DNA from 2 places in the Streptomyces sp. NPDC030995 genome. Region 2 is predicted to be linked to the other one. Evidence: riboswitches for the same ligand, from Rfam matches in the RefSeq annotation. Region 2 holds a riboswitch; the other holds the start of a gene.
The links. A riboswitch is a leader RNA that binds a small molecule or an ion and turns the genes downstream of it on or off. The one in region 2 is predicted to bind ZMP and ZTP.

Region 1: another riboswitch for ZMP and ZTP. It lies ahead of ACZ45T_RS00875 (serine hydroxymethyltransferase); the one in region 2 lies ahead of ACZ45T_RS26940 (bifunctional 5,10-methylenetetrahydrofolate dehydrogenase/5,10-methenyltetrahydrofolate cyclohydrolase).

The regions. Positions count from the first base shown of each region.
Region 1 covers NZ_JBVIFS010000001.1:173,874-183,529, forward strand. Annotated here, with positions in the region: gene ACZ45T_RS00835 (hypothetical protein) at 1-380, shown strand, start outside; gene ACZ45T_RS00840 (hypothetical protein) at 384-1,187, shown strand; gene ACZ45T_RS00845 (carboxymuconolactone decarboxylase family protein) at 1,241-1,741, opposite strand; gene pdxR (MocR-like pyridoxine biosynthesis transcription factor PdxR) at 1,789-3,183, shown strand; gene ACZ45T_RS00855 (DMT family protein) at 3,356-4,198, opposite strand; gene ACZ45T_RS00860 (hypothetical protein) at 4,311-4,610, shown strand; gene ACZ45T_RS00865 (glutathionylspermidine synthase family protein) at 4,617-5,819, shown strand; gene rocD (ornithine--oxo-acid transaminase) at 5,828-7,033, opposite strand; ZMP/ZTP riboswitch at 7,185-7,275, shown strand; gene ACZ45T_RS00875 (serine hydroxymethyltransferase) at 7,310-8,578, shown strand; gene trpS (tryptophan--tRNA ligase) at 8,866-9,656, shown strand, end outside.
Region 2 covers NZ_JBVIFS010000021.1:5,425-15,080, reverse strand. Annotated here, with positions in the region: gene ACZ45T_RS26960 (helix-turn-helix domain-containing protein) at 1-89, shown strand, start outside; gene ACZ45T_RS26955 (hypothetical protein) at 75-491, opposite strand; gene ACZ45T_RS26950 (hypothetical protein) at 759-1,817, shown strand; gene ACZ45T_RS26945 (NAD(P)/FAD-dependent oxidoreductase) at 1,902-3,344, shown strand; gene ACZ45T_RS26940 (bifunctional 5,10-methylenetetrahydrofolate dehydrogenase/5,10-methenyltetrahydrofolate cyclohydrolase) at 3,529-4,377, opposite strand; ZMP/ZTP riboswitch at 4,451-4,544, opposite strand; gene ACZ45T_RS26935 (methyltransferase domain-containing protein) at 4,602-5,363, shown strand; gene ACZ45T_RS26930 (RNA polymerase sigma factor) at 5,579-7,159, shown strand; gene ACZ45T_RS26925 (vWA domain-containing protein) at 7,156-8,946, opposite strand; gene ACZ45T_RS26920 (ATP-binding protein) at 9,038-9,656, opposite strand, start outside.

The sequences.
Region 1 (9,656 bases), on a different contig from region 2:
GTGCGGATTCCGGTGCCGGAAGCGGGGAGGTGCGGATCGACCGCATCGACCGCAGCAGCTTCAGCATCGGCGGCTCCCACATCACCAACACCACCACCGTCCACCACGGCGGTACGGGGACGGGCGCTCCGGGCGCCGCGGAACTGCTGGAGGCCGTACGGGAGCTGCGCGCAGCCCTCGTACGCCTGCCCCGCAGCGCCGACCAGTCGGCCCTCGACGCCGAACTGGACGAGGCCGCCGGCGAGCTGGAGGAGGCCGGGCAGATCCGGCCCGGCCTGCCCGCGCGGCTGCGCGGGGCCCTGGAGCGCTGGGCTCCGCTGGTGGAGACGGTGAGCGCGGCCACCGCCCTCGGCGGGCTGCTCGCGGCGTTGGGGGTCTGACCGGTGTCCTCGGGCGGCGGCCCCCAGTGGAACCCGCAGTCGCAGCGCTGGGAGTGGGCGGAGCAGCCCCCGCAGCCCCCGCAGCCGCCGCGGCTCGGGGGACTGGGCCGGCTGCGGAGACCCTCGCCGACGGGCGGCCCGGGCCGGGAGTGGAAGGTCCCGCTGCTGGTGGCCCTCGGGGCCGCGGTGCTGGGCGGCTCCGCCGTGGCGGGGTGGTTCGTACTGTCCGGGCCGGATCCGAAGGCCCCCGAGGCACCCCCGTCGGCTTCGGGGACCCGCAGTCCGGCATCCGGTTCGTACACGGGCCCGTCCACGGGTCCGTCCACGGGCCCGTCGCCGAGCGCCGTCGCGTCCGCGAGCCCCTCGGCCCCGGGGTCCTACGCGGTGGTGCACGACGAGAACGGCTTCTCGGTCGCCGTACCGGCGGGCTGGGAGCGCAGCCTCAACGAGAACGGCAACGGCTCCTTCTACCGCCGGCCCGGCGACCGGAGCGCACTGCTCCAGATCTTCCGTGTCACCGAGCCCGCCGGCGTCGACGCGTGCGAACTGCTGCGGACCTCCTCCACGCACCTGAGCGCCAACAGCGGCTACCGGGAGGTCTCCCTCGCCCCGTCGGCCGGCGCGTCCTGCGAGCTGGTCTACGAGTACGACAGCGCGGAGTCCCGCGGCCGCCGCCGCGGGATCGAGCGGATCACCGCCGCCGCGGACGGCAGCCGGTGGGCGGTTCTGGTGGCGGGTCCGGCCACCGACGGTCCGGCGCTGCGCGCGAACCTGACGGCGGCCGTGGACTCGTTCAGGCCGGACTGACGGGACGGACGGGACGGACCGGACGGGACGGCCCGATCAGGCCTAGATCAGGCCTACTTGTACATGCCGGGGGTGTAGTGGCCCGGCACCAGGCGGGTCGTGACGCCGATCCGGTTCCAGACGTTGATCGTCGCGATGACGGCGATCAGCTGGGCCAGCTCGCGCTCCTCGAAGTGCCTCGCGGCCTTCGCGTACACCTCGTCCGGCACGAAACCGTCCGTCAGGACCGTGACGGCCTCGGTGAACTCGATCGCGGCCAGCTCCTTCTCGGTGTAGAAGTGCCGCGACTCCTCCCAGGCGCCCAGCAGCACGATCCGGTCGACGCTCTCGCCGGCCGCGATCGCGTCCTTGGTGTGCATGTCGAGGCAGAAGGCACAGTGGTTGATCTGCGAGGCACGGATCTTGACGAGCTCGACGAGGGCCGGGTCCAGGCCCTTCCTGGCCGCGATCTCCAGGGCCAGTACGGCCTTGTAGACCTCGGGGGCGAGCTTCGCCATCTGCATGCGCGGGGTGTGTTCGTGGGCGGTCTCGGTGGTGGCTGTGGTCGTCGTCATGTGATCCACCCTAGGAGGCAGGCGGCCCAGAGATATGGTCCATATCCATGACGCAATCGTGGGCCACTTTCGGAGCCGACCTGCATCTGGACCTGTCCGCCGGGCGCGGCCTGCGGGCCGGGCTCACCGAGGCGCTGCGGGAGGCCGCGCGCAGCGGCCGGCTGCCGGCCGGGACCCGGCTGCCGTCCTCCCGTACCCTCGCCGCCGACCTGGGCATCGCGCGGAACACGGTCGCGGAGGCGTACGCCGAGCTCGTCGCCGAGGGCTGGCTGACGGCCCGCCAGGGCTCCGGCACCCGCGTCGCCGAACGGGCCCGCCCGCGCCGCACCGCCGCCGCCGCCCGCGTACGGCACCCCGTGCGCGCGGGGCCCTCGTACAGCCTGCAGCCCGGCTCCCCGGACCTGGGCGCCTTCCCGCGCGCGGCCTGGCTCTCGGCGGCCCGGCGGGCGCTGACCGACGCGCCGAACGAGGCCTTCGGCTACGGGAGCGACGCGCGGGGCCGCGTCGAGCTGCGCCGCGCGCTCGCCGACTACCTGGCGCGGGCGCGCGGGGTGTACGCGGACCCGGAGCGGATCGTGCTCTGCGCGGGCTTCGTGCACGGGCTGAGGCTGCTGGCGGGGGCGCTGCGGGCGCGACGGGTGCGGGAGGTGGCGGTGGAGGGGTACGGCCTGGACTTCCACCGGGACGTGCTGGAGCGGGCGGGGCTGCGGACGCGACCGCTGGGGGTGGACGGGGAGGGCGCCCGTACGGGGGAGCTGACCGGGGCGGCGGGCGCGGTGCTCCTGACCCCGGCGCACCAGTTCCCGACGGGCGCCGCCCTGACCCCGGCCCGGCGGGCGGCGGCGGTCGACTGGGCGCGGACCACGGGCGGGCTGATCCTGGAGGACGACTACGACGGGGAGTTCCGCTACGACCGCCAGCCGGTGGGGGCGCTGCAGGGCCTGGACCCGGACCGGGTGGTGTACCTCGGCACGGCCAGCAAGTCCCTCGCCCCGGGGCTGCGGATGGGCTGGATGGTGGTCCCGCCGGGGCTGCTCGACGAGGTCCTGGCGGTCAAGGGACTTAACGACTGGACCTCCAGCGCGCTGGAGCAGCTCACGCTCGCCGAGTTCATCACCTCGGGGGCGTACGACCGCCACGTGCGGGGGATGCGGCTGCGCTACCGGCGGCGGCGGGACGAGCTCGTGGCGGCGGTGGGCGGGCGGGTGGCCGTGTCCGGGATCGCGGCGGGGCTGCACGCGGTGCTGGACCTTCCCGTGGGGACGGAGAGGTCGGTGCTGCAGTCGGCGGCCTGGCAGGATCTGGCCGTGCACGGCCTGGCGCGGTTCCGGCATCCGGAGGCCGAGCTCGCTCCGCGGGACGCGCTGGTCGTCGGCTACGGGACTCCGTCGGACAGCGCGTGGGCGCCGACGCTGGCGGCCCTTTCCGCCGCGCTGCCGTGAGGCTCCCGCCGGGGCCGGGGCCGGGGCCGGGGCCTGCCGGGTGCGGCGCCGTTGCCGGGGGCGCTGCCCCCGGACCCCCCGCGCCTCAAACGCCGGCGAGGCTGAAAGGGCGCCTCAAACGCCGGCGGGGCTGAAAGGGCGCCTCAAACGCCGGCGGGGCTGAAAGGGCGCCTCAAACGCCGGCGGGGCTGGATTTTCCCGGCGCGGCTGGGTCGGGTTCGCCGAAGCGGGCCAGGGCCAGGGATCCGGCGACGGCCACCACGAAGCCGGCCACCGCCAGCCACGCCAGGCCCTCGCGGGTGCGGTCGCCGAGCCAGGCGACGCCCACCACCGCGGGGCCGATCGTTTCGCCGAGGACCATGCCCGCCGTCGCCGTGGTCACCGAGCCGCGGGCCAGGGCCGAGGTGAGCAGGAGGAAGGCCGCACCGCCGCCCAGCAGGAGGGCGTAGAACGCGGGGTTGCGCAGGTCCAGGACCGAGTCGAGGAGCCGGACCGCGACCTCCACCACCCCGAAGCCCGTGCCCGAGGCCAGGCCGAGGACCAGCGCCCGCGGGCCGTCCGGGAGGCGGCCCGCCACCGCGCCGACCACCAGGACCAGCCCCGCCACCGCGAGCAGCCCCAGCTTCAGCGCGAGCGACCCGGTCTTCGCGCCCTCCTCGCCGGAGGCGAGCCCCAGCATCAGCAGCCCCGCGCACACCACCCCCACCGCGGCCCACTCCGTACGGGACAGCCGCACCCGCAGCAGCCGCGCCGCGACCACCGCCGTCACCGCGAGGCTCGCGGCCAGCGCGGCACCCACCGCATAGATCGGGACATGGCGCAGCGCGATGATCTGGAGCACGAAGCCGGCCGCGTCCAGGCCGAGCCCCGCCAGGTACCGCCACTGCCGCACGGCCCGCAGGAACAGGGCCGCGTCCACTCCGGACCCCGTGCCCGGCTCCGCCGCTCGCGTCGCGACCGCCTGCAGAACCGACGCCGTGCCGAAGCAGACTGCCGCACCGAGCGCACAAATCATCCCAATGAGCACGAACTGACTCTAGGTCACGGATCTCACGGCGGCTGGATTCCATCGGCCGGGGGCCCCGCTCTAGTCTGTCGGCAGCACGCCTCTAGGGGGAACAGCAGACATGGACAGCAGCACCAACCAGCGCCGTATGCGCTCCGGCGCCGTCGCACTCGGCGGCATGGGCCTGCTCGCGGCCACGCTCGTGGCCTGTGGCAGCAGCGACGAGCCGGACAAGCGCTGCGCGTCCCGCGCCACGCTGGAGAAGCTGAACAACAAGGAGTGCAAGAGCGGCGGGCGCGGCGCGTACTACTACGGCGGCTCCGTCGTCAGCGGCAAGGTCTCCGGCGGCAGCTTCGACAAGTCCGCGGTCACCCGCGGCGGCATCGGCGGCCACACCGGCTCCGGCTCCTCCGGCGGCTGATCCTCCATGCAGCGGCACAGCATCGAGCCCCGCCCCGGCTGGCAGAAGACCGTCGAGGAGCAGGGCCTGATCTACCCCCTCACCCGCTACCCCGACGACTCGCTGCGCCCCTACTGGGACGAGAGCGCCTACTACTCCTTCTCCCTCCCCGAGGTCGAGGCGCTGGAGAACGTCGTCGAGGAACTGCACGCCATGTGCCTGGCCGCGGCCGCGCACATCGTCGAGCACGACCGCTTCGCCGACCTCGGCATCACCGACGCCGGGCTCGCCGAGCAGATCGCCGAGTCCTGGCGCCGCCGGGCCGAACAGCCGTCCCTGTACGGCCGTTTCGACCTGCGCTACGACGGCACCGGCAGCCCGGCCAAGATGCTGGAGTACAACGCCGACACCCCCACCTCCCTGGTGGAGGCGGCCAGCCCGCAGTGGTTCTGGATGGAGGAACGGTTCCCCGGCGCCGACCAGTGGAACTCCCTCCACGAGCGCCTCGTCGACGCCTGGCGCCGGCAGGCCGAGCTGCTGCCGCCCGGCCCGCTGCACTTCGCGCACTCCGAGACCGACGAGCTCGGCGAGGACCTGATGACGGTCGCCTACCTCCAGGAGACCGCCGAGCAGGCCGGCCTGGACACCCAGGCCCTGTCCGTCGAGCAGATCGGCTGGGACAGCCTGTCCGGCCGGTTCGTGGACGAAAAGCTCCGCTTCATCCGCAGCTGCTTCAAGCTGTACCCGTGGGAGTGGCTGGCCACCGACGAGTTCGGCCCGCAGGTCCTCGGCACGTACGACCACGGCGGCGGCTCCGGCACCACCTGCTGGATCGAGCCCCTGTGGAAGATGCTGCTGTCCAACAAGGCGCTGCTCGCGATCCTGTGGGAGCTCTTCCCGGAGCACCCCAACCTGCTGCCCGCCTACCTCGACGGCCCGCGCGAGCTGGCCGACGCCGGAGGTACGGGGTACGTCGCGAAGCCGCTGCTGGGGCGCGAGGGCGCCGGGGTCACCCTCCACGAAGCGGGCGCGGACGGCGAGCCGTTCGTACCGGAGGAGGGGGAGCGGTACTGCTTCCAGGCGCTGGCCCCGCTGCCCGACTTCGACGGCAACCGGGTGGTGCTCGGCGCGTGGGTCGTCGAGGACGAGGCGGCGGGGCTCGGCATCCGCGAATCGGCGGGGCCGGTCACGGACGAGTACGCCCGCTTCCTGCCCCACGTGATCCTCTAGTTGCGCAGCTAGGCGGAGAGGACCGACCGGAGCTGGTCCAGGCCCCAGTCCAGGTCCTCCTTGCTGATCACCAGCGGCGGGGCGATCCGGATCGTGGAGCCGTGGGTGTCCTTCACCAGGACCCCGAGCTCCATCAGCTTCTCGGAGATCTCACGGCCCGTGCCGAGCGCCGGGTCGATGTCCACGCCCGCCCAGAGGCCGCGGCCGCGTACGGCGGTCACCGCGCCGCCGCCGACCAGCAGGTTCAGCTCCCGGTGCAGGTGGTCGCCGAGTTCGGCGGCGTGCTGCTGGTGCTCGCCGGAGCGCAGCATCGCGATCACCTCCAGGGCGACCGCGCAGGCCAGCGGGTTGCCGCCGAAGGTGGACCCGTGCTCGCCGGGCTTGAACACGCCGAGCACGTCCCGGTCGGCGACCACGGCCGACACGGGCACCACGCCGCCGCCGAGCGCCTTGCCGAGGATGTAGACGTCCGGGACGACCCCCTCGTGCTCGCAGGCGAAGGTCTTGCCGGTGCGCCCCAGCCCCGACTGGATCTCGTCCGCCATGAAGAGGACGTTCCGCTCGCGCGTCAGTTCCCGTACGCCGGCCAGGTATCCGGCGGGCGGCACCAGAACCCCGGCCTCGCCCTGGATCGGTTCCAGCAGCACGGCCACGGTGTTGGCGGTGACGGCGGCGTCGAGCGCGGTCAGGTCGCCGTAGGGGACGATCTCGAAACCGGGGGTGTACGGGCCGTAGTGGTCGCGGGCCTCGTGGTCGGTCGAGAAGGACACGATGGTCGTCGTCCGGCCGTGGAAGTTGTTGGCCGCGACCACGATCTTGGCCTGGCCGTCCGGGACGCCCTTGACCTCGTAGCCCCACTTGCGGGCGGTCTTCACCGCCGTCTCCACGGCCTCCGCGCCCGTGTTCATGGGCAGCACCATCTCCTTGCCGCACAGGGCGGCGAGTTCGGTGCAGAAGTCGGCGAAGCGGTCGTGGTGGAAAGCGCGCGAGGTGAGGGTGACCCGCTCCAGTTGCGCGCGGGCGGCGTCGATCAGGCGGCGGTTGCCGTGGCCGAAGTTGAGCGCGGAGTATCCGGCGAGCATGTCGAGGTATCTGCGGCCCTCCACGTCGGTCATCCACGCGCCGTCCGCGGATGCGACGACCACGGGGAGCGGATGGTAGTTGTGCGCGCTGTGCGCGTCGGCGGAGCGGATGGCATCAGCAGTTGTCGACACGGGGTCTCCGATCGTCGGTCTTGCCAGGTGAACCGGTGACGAGGGTGGCGTCACCTTCATATCGTCGCTTCCATATCGTCGCTCGTATCCCCGATGCAGAAACCTTCCTTTCAGCGCGGCCGCCACGGTAGCCACGCCCGCTAAGGTGAGGGGTACGCACGGCGACTGGCGCACGGAGAACGAACTCCGGGGGAGCCGTGCGCGTTCGACCGCACACAAGGCCGCTCGCCTGGGCCTCGCGGGGTACCGATCACATCGACCCCGGAGGAGCCCGCCATGTCCGCGAGCCGCCACCCCGCCCTTTCCGCGACCGACCCCGAGCTGGCGTCCTTCGTCGCCGCGGAGGAAGTGCTCCAGGCGGAGACCCTGCGCCTGATCCCCAGTGAGAACTACGTGTCCGCGGCCGTCCTGGAAGCCTCCGGCACCGTGCTGCAGAACAAGTACAGCGAGGGCTACCCCGGCCGCCGCTACTACGAGGGCCAGCAGAACATCGACCGCGTCGAGGCCCTGGCGATCGAGCGGGCGAAGGGCCTGTTCGGCGTGGACCACGCCAACGTGCAGCCGTACTCCGGCTCGCCGGCCAACCTGGCCGTGTACCTGGCCTTCGCGAAGCCGGGCGACACCGTGATGGGCATGGCCCTGCCGATGGGCGGGCACCTGACGCACGGCTGGGGCGTCTCGGCGACCGGCTCGTGGTTCCGGGGCGTGCAGTACGGGGTCCGCCCCGACACGGGCCTGATCGACTACGACGCGGTGCGCGAGCTGGCGCTGGCGGAGCGGCCGAAGATCATTTTCTGTGGCGGTACGGCGCTTCCGCGCACGATCGACTTCGCGGCCTTCGCCTCGATCGCCCAGGAGGCGGGCTCGATCCTGGTCGCGGACGTGGCGCACATCGCCGGCCTGATCGCGGGCGGCGCGCACCCGTCCCCGGCGGGGCACGTGGACGTCATCTCCACCACGACGCACAAGACCCTGCGGGGTCCGCGCGGCGCGATGCTGATGTGCCGGGAGGAGCACGCGAAGGCGATCGACAAGGCGGTCTTCCCGGGCCTCCAGGGCGGCCCGCACAACCAGACGACGGCAGGTATCGCGGTGGCGCTGCACGAGGCGGCGCAGCCGTCCTTCGTGTCGTACGCGCACGCGGTCGTCGCCAACGCGAAGGCGCTGGCCGCGGCGCTGCTGGAGCGGGGCTTCGACCTGGTCTCGGGCGGTACGGACAACCACCTGATCCTGATCGACCTGACGGGGAAGGACGTGCCGGGCAAGGTCGCGGCCAAGGCCCTGGACCGGGCGGGGATCGTCGTGAACTACAACACGGTCCCGTTCGACCCGCGCAAGCCGTTCGATCCGTCGGGCGTCCGGATCGGAACGCCGTCGCTGACGTCGCGGGGGCTCGGGGTCGAGCACATGCCGCAGGTCGCCGACTGGATCTCGCGCTCGGTGGACGCCGCCGCCAAGGGGGACGAGCAGGCCCTTGCCGCGGTCCGCGCGGAGGTCACGTCCCTGATGTCGGCCTTCCCGGCCCCGGGTCTCCCGCTGTCCTGACCCTGCGGCCCGGCTGCCGGGGGGCTGGATGTTTCAGCCCCTCCGGCGTTTGAGGAGCGGGGTTCGGGGCGGAGCCCCGGTCTTTCAGCCTCGCCGGCGTTTGAGGCGTGTGGTCTGGGGCGGAGCCCCAGCAGCGGCGCGGCGGAAAGCGGTCGCTCGGCCGGGGAGATCCGGCCGCCCTGATACCGCCCGGTACCCCCGCACGGCACCGGCACCGCCCCCGCGGCCCGGAAGGTTCCGGCCAGCGGCGGGCCAGAGCCCGCCCCCGCACCTGAGAGAATGAAGGCATGGCTTCTGATCGTCCTCGCGCGCTCTCCGGCATCCAGCCCACCTCCGGTTCGTTCCACCTCGGGAACTACCTCGGAGCCATCCGCCAGTACGTCGCCTTGCAGGAGACGCACGACGCCTTCTACATGGTCGTCGACCTGCACGCGATCACCATGCCGCAGGATCCGAAGGATCTCCGCGCGAACACCCGCCTCTCCGCCGCGCAGCTCCTCGCGTCCGGTCTGGACCCCGAGCGCTGCACGCTCTTCATCCAGAGCCACGTGCCCGAGCACGCGCAGCTCGGCTGGGTCATGAACTGCATCACCGGTTTCGGTGAGGCGAGCCGGATGACGCAGTTCAAGGACAAGTCCGCCAAGGGCGGGGTGAACAACGCCACCGTCGGCCTGTTCACGTACCCGATCCTCCAGGTCGCCGACATCCTGCTCTACCAGGCGAACGCCGTCCCGGTCGGCGAGGACCAGCGCCAGCACATCGAGCTGACCCGCGACCTGGCCGAGCGCTTCAACCAGCGCTACGGCCAGACCTTCACCCTCCCCGCCGCGCACATCGTCAAGGAGGTCGCGAAGATCTACGACCTCCAGGACCCGGCGATCAAGATGTCGAAGTCCGCGTCCTCGCCCAAGGGCCTGATCAACCTCCTCGACGAGCCCAAGGTCACCGAGAAGAAGATCAAGAGCGCGGTCACCGACACCGAGGCCGAGATCCGCTTCGACAGCGAGAAGAAGCCCGGCGTCAGCAACCTGCTCACGATCTACTCCACCCTCACGGGCGAGACGGTCTCCGAGCTGGA
Region 2 (9,656 bases):
TGGACGTGACCGTCGCCGAGCTGGCCATCGAGACCTTCCTCCCGGCCGACCCGGCGACGGTGAAGTACCTGCGCTCACTCGGCGACTGAGCGCAGGGCGAGCTGCTGGAGCAGGGCGAACGAGGCCACGGTGACGGCCTGCATCGGAATCCACAGCAGGCCGGCGGTGGTGGGCGCGAACCAGACCAGCAGGGACACCAGACTGAGCGCCGCCCAGAGGTAGTTCGCCTCGATGACGAACTTCACGGGGAGGGCCGGCGGCCGGCGGCGCGAGGCGAGCCAGCCGACCCCGGCGCCGAACACGGTCAGGAAGAGGCCCAGTTCCAGCAGCACGTCCTGGCCGACCCCGAGCAGCCGCCCCAACGGGGCCGAGAAGGCGACGTACGCGAGCCCGTTCCCGGTGGTGACCACGGAGTCGAGGGCGAGGAACCGGCGCAGCATGGTCTGCGGCGCCGAGGTGCGGGCGAGGGTGCCGAGCAGGGTTGCGGACATGGCGGATCAGCCTCCGTCGAGGGTCGAATGCGCTGGTGGGACCCGGGTTCCGGAGCCGAGTGCGCGCCCCCGGAACCCGATGCCCCCACCTTGCCGGGCGGCTGCGGCGGGGTCGATTACCTCCGGGGTCATGCCAACGTTCTTTGAGGTGAACGGCAGGAAACGTTGGGTTTCCGCTGGTTCGGCAGAGGGCGGGCGGTTACGCTTCACGCAGCCCAGCCCACTCGAACGTCTTGTCGACTTATGGAGAATCTGGAGAATCCGCCGGTGCGAGCCGCCGCCCGACCCGACCTCGCCGCGATCTGGCGGCGCGTGGAGGAGCTGTCCGAGCGGCGCGGCCAGGACCCGGCCGACGTACTGGCGCCGGAGCGGCTGAGCCACCTGTCCGGAGTGGAACCCGCCCGCATACCCGCGGTGGTGGCGGGCCGCGCTGCCGAAGTGCCGCTGGAGCGGCGCGTGCACGAACGCTTCCTGCGCTTGCGCGCCACCCGCCGCGACAAACACGGCCGGGAGTGGCCGCTGGCCGCCATCGCCTCCGACTTCGACGCACCTGGCGCCTCTCTCGGCCCCCTCAACGCCGGCGCCGGACTGCCGCGGCTGGGCCACGCGGCGGGCGTACAGCGGTTCTTCGGCGTATACGCCGGCTTCCTCCTCGCCGACCACCAGAGCGCGGTGGCACGGGCCCTCGCCCTCGCCTCGGACGGCAAGGACGGTGCGGAGGGCGCGGAGGGCGCGGCGGGCGCGGCGGGCGCGGCGGGCGCGGCCGGCGCTCAGGGCGCGGACGACCTGGAGCACCTCTCGTACCTCACCGGCATCACCCCGCAGGCCATCCGGCTCACCCTCGACGGCAGACCGCCCCGCCTCCCGCTGAGGGAACAGGTGCGCCAGCGGTTCGAGCACCTGCGCCGCACCCGCCCGCGGGAGGACGGGCAGCCCCATTCCCTCGCCGCCATCGCCAAGTCCTTCGACGCGTCCGGGCAGTCGCTGACCCGCCTCGCCCAGGGCGAGGGCCTGCCGAACCTCGCCGCGGCCGCCGGGATCCAGCGCTTCTACGGCGTCGAAGGCGGCTTCCTGCTGGCCGACGACACCGAGGCCCTGGCCACCACCCTCACCGGGATCGCCCGCGAACTGGAGTCCGCGGAGCGGGAACAGGAGAACCCGATGCTGGCCGTGATGCGCTCGCACGACGTACGGAGCATCGTCACGCGGGCCGGCCGGCTCTCCCCGCGGGGCTGGAAGTCGCTCGCCGACCACCTGGACGACCTGCTCGCGCGGGAGGGCCAGCTGGGCCGTCCGGCGGAGACCGGGGAGGGGAACGCTCCATGAGTCACCGCACGTGACCAGCACCTCCCCGCCGACGCACTTCCTCCGCCGATGCCTTTGCACGGCCCTGACAGAGAGCACCACACGATGACCCAGTCTTCACCGCCCCGCCACGCCGTCGTCATCGGCGGCAGCCTGGCCGGCCTCCTCGCGGCCGCCGTCCTCGCCGAGCACACGACGGTCACGATCATCGACGCGGACCCGCTGCCCGAGGGCCCGGCGCCGCGGCGTGGACTCCCGCAGGCCCGGCACACCCACCTCCTGTGGTCCGGCGGGGCACGCGCCATCGAGCAGATACTGCCCGGCATCACCGAGGACTGGACGGCCGCCGGAGCCATCCGCCGCAGCCTGCCCACGGACCTGGTCACCAAGACCGCCCAGGGCTGGATCCCGCGCTGCGGGGAGAAGCAGTTCAACATCTCGTGCAGCCGCGACCTCCTCGACTCGGTGGTCCGCGCCCGGGTGACCGCCCTGAAGGGGGTCTCCACCCTCCAGCGGAGCCGGGTCCGGGGCCTGGAGGGCACCGCGGCCCGGGTCATAGGCGTCCGCGTCGACACCCCGGACGAACAGGGCAGGCTGGTGACCGCCGACCTCGTGGTCGACGCGAGCGGGCGCGGTTCCCGGGCCCGGACCTGGCTCCAGGAGCTGGGGGTGAGCGGTATCCGGCAGGCCGAGGTCGACTCCGGGCTCGTCTACGCGACCAGGATCTTCGAGGCCCCGGCCGGCGCCCACGAGTCGGGCTTCCCCATCATCAACGTGCAGTCCGACCCGCGCGTGCCCGTTCCCGGGCAGACGGCCACCATCGTGCCGATCGAGAACGGCCAGTGGCAGGCCACCCTGTCCGGCACCCGCGGCGGCCAGCCGACCGGCGACCCCGACCGGTTCATTCCCTTCGCCAAGGGCGTCCGGGATCCGATCGTCGGCGAGCTGCTGGAGGGGAAGAAGCCCCTCACGGACGTCGCCGTCACCCAGGGCACCGCCAACCGGCGGGTCTACTTCGAGAAGGCCGACCTGCCCGACGGGTTCTTCGCGGTCGGCGACTCGGTGGCCACCTTCAACCCGCTGTACGGGCAGGGCATGACGGTCGCGGCCAAGGGGCTGCTGGCCGTCCGCCACCTGCTCCGGGCCAAGGGGCTCGCCCACCCCGCGATCGGCCGCGAGGCACAGCGCGCGATCGCCCCGCAGGTGGCCATCGCCTGGGACCTCGCCACCTCGCAGGACATCCTCTATCCCGGGGCCACCGGCATGAAGCCGCGGGCCGGCGCCGGACTGCTCAACGCCTACGTCAACCGCCTGATGACGGGCGCCACCACCGAGGAGGCGCTCACCGCCGCCCTGTTCAAGGTCCTCACCATGAGCACCTCGCCCGCCCACTGGCTGCGCCCGTCGGTGATCTGGCACGTGCTACGCGCGTCCGGCGAGGGCGCCCTCAAGGCGCCGCCGCTCACCGCCGCCGAACGCAGGATCGCCGGGCTGGACCAGGAGGGCGACGGGGTCGGCCCGGCCAACCCCGTCAGCCGGGCCCTGTGACGGACGACGCAGCACGAACGCCCCTGACCGTGGGGTCCGGGGCGTTCGTGCTGCGTCGGTCGATGCGGATCAGGTCGGCTCAGGCCAGGCCGGCTCAGGCCAGGCCGGCTCAGACCAGGTCGGCTCGGACCCGGTCGGCTCAGACCAGGTCGGCTCGGACCCGGTCGGCTCGGACCCGGTCGGCTCAGACCAGGTCGGACAGCTCCAGCCCGGCCTGCGCGGCGGCCGCCTGGACGGTCTGCTCCAGCAGGACGGCGATGGTCATCGGGCCGACGCCGCCCGGTACCGGGGTGATCAGCGAGGCGCGGGCGGCGGCCGACTCGAAGTGGACGTCGCCGACGTTGCCCTCGTTGTAGCCGGCGTCCAGGACCACCGCGCCCGGCTTGATGTCCTCGCCCCGGATGAACTCGGCCTTGCCCACGGCCGCCACCAGCACGTCGGCCTGGCGCACGATCGAGGGGAGGTCGACGGTACGGGAGTGGCAGTAGGTGACGGTGGCGTTCTGCTCCAGCAGCAGCATCCCGGCCGGCTTGCCCAGGATCGCGCTGCGGCCGACGACCACGGCGTGCTTGCCGGTGAGGTCCACGTCGTAGGCGGCGAGCAGGCGCATGATGCCGCCGGGGGTGCAGGAGACGAAGCCCGGCAGCCCGAAGCCCATGGCGGCGAAGGAGTGCATGGTGACCCCGTCGACGTCCTTGCCGGGGGCGATGGCCTCGAAGGCGGCGCGCTCGTCGATGTGGTGCGGGACGGGGTGCTGGAGCAGGATGCCGCTGATCTCCGGGTCCTCGGAGAGCGCGGTGAGCGTGGCCACCAGTTCCTCGGTGGTGGTCTCGGCCGGCAGCTCCACGTGGCGGGAGGTGATCCCGGCCTTGGCGCAGCGGTTCTGCTTCATCCGGACGTAGGTCACGGAGGCGGGGTCCTCGCCGACCAGCACGGTCGCGAGGCAGGGCGCGGTGCCGGTGCGCTCGGTGATCTTCGCCGCGTAGGCGGCGGTCTGCTCCGAGATGCGGCGGGCGAGGGCGGTGCCGTCCATCAGCTGGGCAGAGGCAGTGGCAGTCTGGGCAGTCGTCACGGGGTCTCCTGAACGTCGCTGCGGATCGCGGTTCGCGGTTCGCCCAGGCGCGCGGCAATCGACGTACCGGAGTACGCCGGGCCGCTCCCCGGTGGTGATCCACCCGAACGCCAGTCACGGCCCGCCGACCACTGTAGTCGACCAATCCGGTGGTTGACCGGTGCCCGACCTGGGACGATCAATGCATGACGCGTACTTTCGACCATCTTGTCGCCGAGGCCGAGTCCGTCTCCGTGGACGGCTGGGACTTCTCCTGGCTCGACGGCCGGGCCACCGAGCAGCGTCCCTCGTGGGGCTACCAGCGGCTGCTGGCGGAGCGCCTGGCCCGGGTCCGGTCCGCGCTGGACATCCAGACCGGTGGCGGCGAGGTCCTCGCCGGTTCCGGGCCGCTGCCGCCGCTGATGGCGGCCACCGAGTCCTGGCCGCCCAACATCGAGAAGGCGACCCGGCTGCTGCACCCGCTGGGCGCGGTGGTGGTCGCGGACTCCGACGAGCCGCCGCTGCCCTTCGGCGACGAGGCCTTCGAGCTGGTCGCCAGCCGGCATCCGGTGACCATCTGGTGGGAGGAGATCGCGCGGGTGCTGACTCCGGGCGGCACCTACCTCTCGCAGCAGGTGGGTCCGGCGAGCGTCTTCGAGATCGTAGAGTATTTCCTCGGCCCGCAGCCGGAGGAGGTCCGGCGCGGCCGGCACCCCGACGACGCGGTCGCCGCTGCCACCGGGGCGGGCCTCGAAGTCGTCGATCTGCGCTCCGAGCGACTGCGGACGGAGTTCCATGACATCGGAGCCGTGATCTACTTTCTCAGGAAGGTGATCTGGATGGTGCCCGGCTTCACGGTCGGGCAGTACCGGGATCGATTGCGGGAGCTGCACGAACGGATCGAACGCGAAGGCCCGTTCGTCGCGCACACCGCCCGCTTCCTCATCGAAGCCCGCAAAACGGGCTGACGGCGAGGGCGGACGGATCCGGGCCGGATCGGGTTGCGTGGCCACAGCGTGGCGCAGGTCACTCAATTCAGCGCGTAACGAATCGACTCGGGCATGCGATGAACCGACAGGCGTCCTCGCGCGGCCCGGAATAGAGACCCCCCTCGGGTCTGTTTCCCAAGTTCGCGCGATGATGTCCCGCTCACCCCTTATCTGTTCGCAACGAGAGGCTCCTTGTGTCGCTCAGCCCGTCCCGTACGTTCCCTCCGGAGATCGCCGAATCGGAGGCCCTCGTCGCGCTCGTCGAGCGCGGCCGCGAGCAGGGTCACATCAACGGTGACGACGTGCGCCAGGCCTTCGAGGCCGGCCGCATCCCGGTGGACCAGTGGAAGCGGGTCCTGCGCAGCCTGAACCAGGTCCTGGACGAGGAGGGTGTCGCCCTTCACGTCAGCGCGGCCCCCGCCACCAAGGCTGCCGCCAAGAAGCCCCGCAAGGCTGCCGCCGCCCCGGCCCGCACCGTGGCCAAGAAGGCCCCCGCCGCGCCGCGCCCCATCGGCGCGCGCAAGACCTCGGCCGCCACGGCCACGGCCACGGCGATATCCGCTTCGCCGGCCGCCGCCATCGAGGACGAGGCGTCGGCGGAGGCCGCCGCCGAGCCGAAGAAGCGCACGGTCAAGAAGACCGCCGCCAAGAAGACCGCGGTGAAGAAGACCGCCGCGGCGAAGAAGACCAGCGCCAAGGACGCCGACGAGGGTGAGACCCCCGCGGCCGAGGGCGAGGACTGGGCAGCCGAGGACCTCGTCGACGAGGCCGAGGAAGAGGCCCCCAAGGCCGGCGGCACCCAGGGCTTCGTCCTGTCCGACGACGACGAGGACGACGCCCCGGCGCAGACGGTCATGGTGGCCGGCGCCACCGCCGACCCCGTCAAGGACTACCTCAAGCTCATCGGCAAGGTTCCGCTCCTCAACGCCGAGCAGGAGGTGGAGCTCGCCAAGCGCATCGAGGCGGGCCTGTTCTCCGAGTACAAGCTCGAAGAGGAGGAGGACCACAAGCCCGCCTTCAAGCGCGAGCTGGAGATCCTGGTCGAGGACGGCCGCCGCGCGAAGAACCACCTGCTGGAGGCCAACCTCCGCCTCGTGGTCTCCCTCGCCAAGCGCTACACCGGCCGCGGCATGCTCTTCCTGGACCTGATCCAGGAGGGCAACGTCGGCCTGATCCGCGCCGTGGAGAAGTTCGACTACACCAAGGGCTTCAAGTTCTCCACGTACGCGACCTGGTGGATCCGCCAGGCGATCACGCGTGCCATGGCCGACCAGTCGCGCACCATCCGCATCCCGGTGCACATGGTCGAGATCATCAACAAGCTCGCCCGCGTGCAGCGCCAGATGCTCCAGGACCTGGGCCGCGAGCCCACCCCGGAGGAGCTGGGCAAGGAACTCGACATGACCCCCGAGAAGGTCATCGAGGTCCAGAAGTACGGCCGCGAGCCGATCTCCCTGCACACCCCCCTGGGTGAGGAGGGCGACAGCGAGTTCGGTGACCTCATCGAGGACTCCGAGGCGGTCGTGCCCGCGGACGCGGTCTCCTTCACCTTCCTCCAGGAGCAGCTCCAGTCGATCCTGGGCACGCTCTCGGAGCGCGAGGCGGGCGTGGTCTCCATGCGCTACGGCCTCAACGACGGCCAGCCGAAGACCCTGGACGAGATCGGCCGCGTGTACGGGGTCACCCGTGAGCGCATCCGCCAGATCGAGTCCAAGACCATGTCGAAGCTGCGCCACCCGTCGCGTTCGCAGGTGCTGCGCGACTACCTCGACTAAGCCAGTCGAAAGACCGGCCCTCGTGGCGTGAACGGCAGGGAGGCGCCCTGCGGAACCAGGTAGGCGTGTTCGCGCCGGATCCGCAGGGTGTCGCACCAGCCGTCCGTGATCACCAGGGCCGGGGCGTCGGGCGGGAAGTCCTCCGCCCGGTGCAGCAGGTCGATGCCCGTTTGCAGGACGGTGCCGCCGCGGCCCCGGATCTTCACCCGGCCCGCGATTTCGGTCGGGGGCAGATAGCCCGCGTCGTACGGCGCCGCGTCGCAGAAGATGACGCGTGCCGCCGGTACGTCGCGGGCTTCCGCGTACGAGGCGATCGCGCCCAGCGCCTTGCCGAGCAGGGCGGCGTTCATCGAGCCCGAGGTGTCGAGGACCACGCCGAAGGTGCAGCGGGCCACCTCCTCGGGCGGGAAGTACCGGCCCGCGCGCGGGATGTCCGGGGTGGAGGCCTGTCGGCGGGCCGGGCGCGCGTAGGACCGTACGGCCACCGGCCGCGGCACGTACTCGTCGAACCAGCGGGCGAGCGCCGCGTCCCACGGCACGGGCGGGTGGGCCAGGGCCCGGATCTCCTGGATCAGCCCGGCGGGCAGCAGGCCGCGCTCCCCCGCCTCGTGCAGGTCGAAGCCCTGGACCAGGCCGCGCCGGTAGAACTCGTCGAGGTCCGTGTACGGGCGCTGCGCGCCGTGCGCGAGCGGCTCGCCCAGGATGTCCCCGGCGCCCTTCCCGCGCAGGGTCGCGAGCCGCCGCACGCGGCGCAGGTCGGTGGCGATCCGGTCGTAGACCTCCTCGGCCGAGAGCCCCTGGAGCGACGGGTCGTACAGCAGGCCCTCCGGCATGCTGCCGATCCGCATCTCCACCAGCCAGCCGTTGACGACGTAGTCGGCGGCGACGTTGTGCAGGTACGGGTCGCGGGCGCCGCGGCGCTCGCCGTGGCGCAGGGCGGCGTGCAGCATCTCGTGCGCCAGGATGAACCGCCACTCCTCGTCGTCGAAGGTGCGCAGCGGGTTGATGTAGATCTCCCCGGCGGTGGCGCTGACGGCGGCGATGGAGATGTTCTGGGCGCGGGCCAGCTCGGCGTCGGCGACGATCTTCAGTCCGGCGGCGAGGCCGCCGAGCAGCGGGTACGAGGAGACGAACCAGTTGAGCGCGCGGTCCCACGGGCGCGGTGTGCGGCCCTCGTGGCCGCCGGCCGCGGCCATGGTGGCGGAGACGGCCCGGGTGAGGGCGTGCGCGAAGGCGGTCTCCCAGTCGGGGACGGCGCTGGTCAGGGTCCGCCAGCCGACCAGGACCTGGTCGGGGTGGTTCCCGGCGGTGCCGCAGTTCTCGTAGGCGGGCGGGATGCCGTCGCGGCGCCAGCGGGCGGCGAGCAGTTCCTCGTCCCCGCCGGGGTACTCGGCCGGGAGGTGGTCCGGGGCGCGGCCGACGGGGAAGGTCAGCAGGAAGCGGTTGACGACGGCGCAGCGGGCGGCGAGGTCGAAGCGGTCGGGCTGGGGGCGGTCGTCCTCCTTGGCGGCCGGGACGTGGCCGAAGCCGAGGTGGAGCAGGGCGTGGGCGATCGCCCAGGCCCATTCCCGGGGGTCGGCCCGCTTGGTGGGGTGGACGTGGAGGGTGCCGTTGGACGTGACCGCGACCAGTCCCCCTGCGGGGGTGGCCGCGCATCCGGTTTCGCGGCAGATCTTGGCGTTGAGCGCGGCGAGCGCCGGGTTCTGCTTGACCAGGGCGAGCCCCTCGGCGAAGGCCTGGGCGGCGAGATCGGGCTTGGCGTTCTTGCCACGCGCGCTGCGGCTCATACGGCGATCCCGCCGGACACGGTCCCGCCAGGCGCAGTCAGGGCAGGCGCAGCCAGGGCAGGCCGGTTCCCCGCGCGGGAGCGCGACCCGCTCACCGGCGGGCCGCGACGAGGCGGGGCATGTCGCGGGCGGCCTCGATCAGGAACCAGCCGGGCAGGACCGGCAGACCGTCGGCGTCGTCGGCGATGACGGTCTGGGCGACCTCGACGGATATTTCGGCGAGCTGCACGAGCAGCGATTGGGCCCGGTACGCGGTCTCGCGCAGGACGGGCGAGACATGGGTCTTGTCGGCGGGCAGTTCCTTGACCAGACGTCCCCGGAAGGCGTCGGCCAGGTAGTACAGCAGGTCCCGGTCCTCCGGGCGGCGCGGCCAGTGCGCGTCCCCCTTCATGATCGCCTCGATCCCGAAGGAGTGGCGGACGATCTTGGCGTAGCCGCAGAAGGAGACGGCGTGCGCGGGGGTGAGCGTGCCGTGCGCGATCACCTTCAGGGTCTGCTCGTCCAGTCCACTGCCGCTTCCGCTTCCGGTTCCGGTTCCCGTTCCGGCCCCGAAGGAGTGGAGGGCGTCGGAGAGCATGTGCCAGGAGCGCGGCGTGGAGAAGGGCTCCTCGGTCTTGGGCGGCTGCGACCAGAGGTGGTCGGGGCGGTCGGTGAGGTAGTCGGTGATCCAGGGGTGGATGCCGTGCTCGCCGGCCCAGACCAGCCAGTCC